Regions from separate parts of the Proteiniphilum sp. LBM24028 genome, predicted to be linked through region 2. Evidence: riboswitches for the same ligand, from Rfam matches in the RefSeq annotation. Region 2 holds a riboswitch; the other holds the start of a gene.

Region 1 (2,206 bases), 230 kb from region 2:
GCATTACAGGTATTGATTGAGAGAATAAGTGAAAAAAACCATTATTTTATCACATGATCAGTTGGAAAAACAAAATAAAGGTTTTATCTTTGCACTCGCTTTTGCAAGAAAGCATTTAGGCTGATTCGCTAGCTCAGCAGGTAGAGCACATCCCTTTTAAGGATGGGGTCCTGGGTTCGAGCCCCAGGCGGATCACTGGAAGAGGGTGTATCACAATGTGATTTCACCCTCTTTTTATTCGGATACCTTCTGAGAACATATCCCAATATTCATTTCTCAGGAGGTTAGATTTTATTTTGAGACAGCCTCTTTTCCTTTTCCAGAGAGGATTTTTAACTTTTAAAGTCGAGTACGAGATAGTACGAATTACAACGTGCTCTGGCATACAGCTACATATTTTTCATTTAGTACGAAAACATTTCTAAAATACCCTATGGGGCGTTGGTTTATACCGGTGTGCTCCTTAGGCCATTCGAGATATCATTGTCGTTTTTTTCCGTATTACGTACTCGAGGTGAATCATTTATGAAAGCGAAAATGGTTATTAACAAAATAAACAGGTAGCCAATTCGTCTGCTTATATTTATTGTTTTAAGTTAGAGAGAGGAATTATTTCCACATATCTCTCTTTGTGTTTTTCTAAAAAGAAAATTTAATTGAAAAAATAATTTTATAAAAAGATTATAATTAAATTATAAGACACTTATAATGAGAGTTTATTGTTGATAGATTGAAGTTGTTAATAACTATTTTGGGGGATTTTGTCAAAAAATTAAAAGTTATTTTTTACATTTGTGGTGCACTTGGTTCTTATCAAAATTTTCTTTTTGGATAAGATTAAAAGGGAATGCCGTGAAAGTCGGCGACAGTTCCCGCTGCTGTAAGCTCCATAAACGTGCCGAACAAATCCTTTGCCACTGTCCCTACTCCTTGGGATGGGAAGGCGTTCGATAACGGGAGTAAGTCAGAAGACCTGCCAAATGCATATTATACGCTTTTGATGTCTTTCGGGAAAAAAGATTGTCGAAAAATATCGCGATACAGCTCAATATGTATTCCCATATTTTTAGATTAAGAGATTTATAGACACTAAGCCTGTAAGTTTACTGGAAAATCCCGACATCTGTAAAGTGAATGGTCTATATGTCTAACAACTAAATAGTCTACAAAAATGAACAACAAAGAGCTTTACATTGTGAAACGCGACGGGAAGCGCGTATCATTCTCCATTCAAAAAATAGAAAATGCTATTGCCAAGGCATTTCTTTCTGTAGGAGCATTTGCCACACAAGAAGATTTCATATCCATTCTCTCGCGAGTACACGTTTCCGATGGAATGACTGTGGAGGAAATTCAAAATCAAGTAGAAGTGGCCTTAATGGCCGAAAAATATTTCGCCGTGGCTAAATCCTATATGCTCTATCGACAAAAACACGCCGAGACACGCGAAACACATGATAAAATGACATTCTTAATGAACTATTGTGATGCACAGAATGCTGCCACTGGAAGCAAGTTTGACGCCAATGCCAATGTGGAAAAGAAAAACATCGCTACGCTTATAGGCGAACTACCTAAAAAAAACTTCATCAACCTGAATCGGAAAATGCTTACCGATCGAATGAAAGAGATGTACGGCAAAGAGTTTGCCGATAAATATATCGGTATGCTTAATGATCATTTTATATACAAAAACGATGAAACAAGCCTTGCTAATTACTGTGCCAGTATTACCATGTATCCATGGTTGTTACAAGGAACAATTCCCATTGGAGGGAACTCTGCGCCGCCTACCAACTTGAAGTCTTTTTGTGGCGGATTCATCAACATGGTGTTTATGGTTTCGAGTATGTTGAGCGGAGCATGCGCAACTCCCGAATTTTTAATGTACATGGATTATTTTATTCGACACGAATATGGAGACGATTATTTTACCCACATTGCTGATATAGTAGATTTATCGAATCGTCGCCGTACATTGGATAAAGTAATTTGCGATTATTTTGAACAAATAGTTTACTCTATCAATCAACCCACGGGTGCTCGCAATTTTCAAGCTGTTTTTTGGAACATTGCCTATTACGACCGTCCTTATTTCGAAAGCCTCTTTGGTGAATTTGTATTTCCCAACGGCTCGAAACCAATTTGGGATTCACTCAATTGGCTACAGAAACGGTTTATGAAATGGTTCAACAAAGAACGCACC
Region 2 (2,206 bases):
TCCGTATTTGTTAATCGATTGTGGCATCAGTCCAAGATGTCCCATAATGGGTATGCCGGCGTTCAAGATTGCCTGAATGGAAGGTAGGATTTCTTTACCCCCTTCCAGCTTGAGACAGTCGGCCTGTGTCTCCTTCATCATCCTTACTGCGTTGGACACCGCCTCGTAGGGATTGCCCTGATAACTTCCAAAGGGCATGTCAATCACCACCATGGCGCGCTTCACACCATTCATGACCGACTTGCCATGGTAAATCATCTGCTCCACTGTCATGGGCAGTGTAGTGATGTTGCCTGCCATCACGTTGGATGCAGAGTCTCCTACCAGGATTACGTCCATTCCCGCCTGATCAATCACCGAAGCCATTGAATAGTCGTAGGCTGTGAGCATGGATATTTTCTCACCACGCTGTTTCATTTCCAGCAGGCGGTGGGTGGTTACTTTTCTTTTGTTATCGGCAGCGAGATATCCTTTTTCTTGTGACATGCAGTTCGATCTTTATGATTAAAGTACAAAGGTAATTCTTTTACCGGGATAAAACCAACTCACACAGGTAGCATCTTTCCCCTTTTATTTTCTAAACTTTCTTGAAGATAATCCAAAAGAATACCATATCTTTGCCCTGAATTTTGGTTTTATTCACTTCAAAAACTTTCGAAGTGAATGATGAAAAGGGAATCAGGTGTAAATCCTGAACAGACCCGCTGCTGTAAGCTCCGCTTACGTGCTGAACAAACAAACCTCTTTGCCACTGTCCCCAAGGGATGGGAAGGCGTTCAGACACGGGAGTAAGTCAGAAGACCTGCCAAAATAACAAAGTATAAGGCTTTCGGGGAGTAAGGCTTACTATATCAGAAGGAATAAATTCATATCCGACCTGTTGATTATCAACTATTTAATACATAATTAAGTGTGCCCCCATGCCTTGTTATTTTTACAATTGACATGTTAAAAATAATATCGATATGGGTAAAAAGTTATTTATTCTGGCATTATCTATTCTCACTTTTGCAAGATGCTCGGATGGGAATACTCTCCGGATATCTCCTCTGGAAATATCCGGTCTTGAAAACGAATATACCCTGTTGGTGGGACTAATACAGGTTATTACAAGCAATGATGAAACTGTTTACTTATGGGAATTGGACAATAATGTGGTAACTACTGCATTAAAGTATAGCTTTATTTCTACAACTGAAGGAATACACCGATTGAAATTTACAACAAAAAATGATGGAAGTGAATCAACTAAAGAGATTGTATTGACAGTAATCTCTGAAGATCAACTTCCTATTGCCATACCGCAAATATATGAAACAGAGATATATACAATTTCACCTCTTGAAATTCCGGACTATTTAAGCGATGAAGAGCAGCTGAGTTGGAAAGTATTAAGAGCCCCGACCGAGTTATACCGTTTATCTTATTCTAATGCCGACCAACCCTTATTTGTTGCAGCACATGAAGGTGAATATAGTTTACAGGTTTCAGGTGGAGAGATAAAAGGTGAAATTACTATTAATGTAAAAAAGAATTCACGAGAATCAAGTGTTTACATATCAAAAGTATTTGACCACAAGCCCGCTCCTGGTCAATTCGTCAACAAACTCCCCGAATATCAAGAAGGAGACACTTACGCCGGCATGGCAAGAAAAGCCAATGATTGCTCCATGAGAAACATCAGGGATATTTTCCAAAAAGAAAACATTACGCCGAATTATCGTTGGATAAATTTCCATAAAAAATATATTATTATACATATCAACGTAGTAACACAAACAACGACAACCCTGCATCGGTTAACGCAGTAAAAAATAGATTCGTATGGGAAACAAAGAAATTTACATCCTGAAACGGGACGGAAAACGAGTCCCTTTCTCCATCAGAAAAATTGAAAATGCCATTGCAAAAGCATTTCTGTCGGTCGGCACATTCGCAACAGAGGACGACTTCATTTCCATTCTCTCCCGTCTCCATATTTTCGACGGGATGACGGTAGAGGAGATCCAGAATCAGGTAGAAACAGCCTTGATGGCTGAACAATATTTTGCCGTGGCAAAAGCATATATGTTGTACCGGCAAAAACATACCGAAACACGCGAGATACGCGACAAGATGAACTTCCTGATTGACTATTGCAACGCCCAAAATGCCGCCACAGGGAGCAAATTCGATGCAAATGCCAACGTGGAGAAGAAAAACATTG

What was found. A riboswitch is a leader RNA that binds a small molecule or an ion and turns the genes downstream of it on or off. The one in region 2 is predicted to bind cobalamin.
Region 1: another riboswitch for cobalamin. It lies ahead of nrdD (anaerobic ribonucleoside-triphosphate reductase); the one in region 2 lies ahead of AC1HCU_RS05150 (hypothetical protein).

What each region holds. Positions count from the first base shown of each region.
Region 1 covers NZ_CM152817.1:1,072,357-1,074,562, forward strand. Annotated here, with positions in the region: gene ahcY (adenosylhomocysteinase) at 1-16, shown strand, start outside; tRNA gene AC1HCU_RS04230 (tRNA-Lys) at 123-195, shown strand; cobalamin riboswitch at 788-995, shown strand; gene nrdD (anaerobic ribonucleoside-triphosphate reductase) at 1,172-2,206, shown strand, end outside.
Region 2 covers NZ_CM152817.1:1,301,712-1,303,917, forward strand. Annotated here, with positions in the region: gene panB (3-methyl-2-oxobutanoate hydroxymethyltransferase) at 1-486, opposite strand, end outside; cobalamin riboswitch at 614-824, shown strand; gene AC1HCU_RS05150 (hypothetical protein) at 966-1,811, shown strand; gene nrdD (anaerobic ribonucleoside-triphosphate reductase) at 1,825-2,206, shown strand, end outside.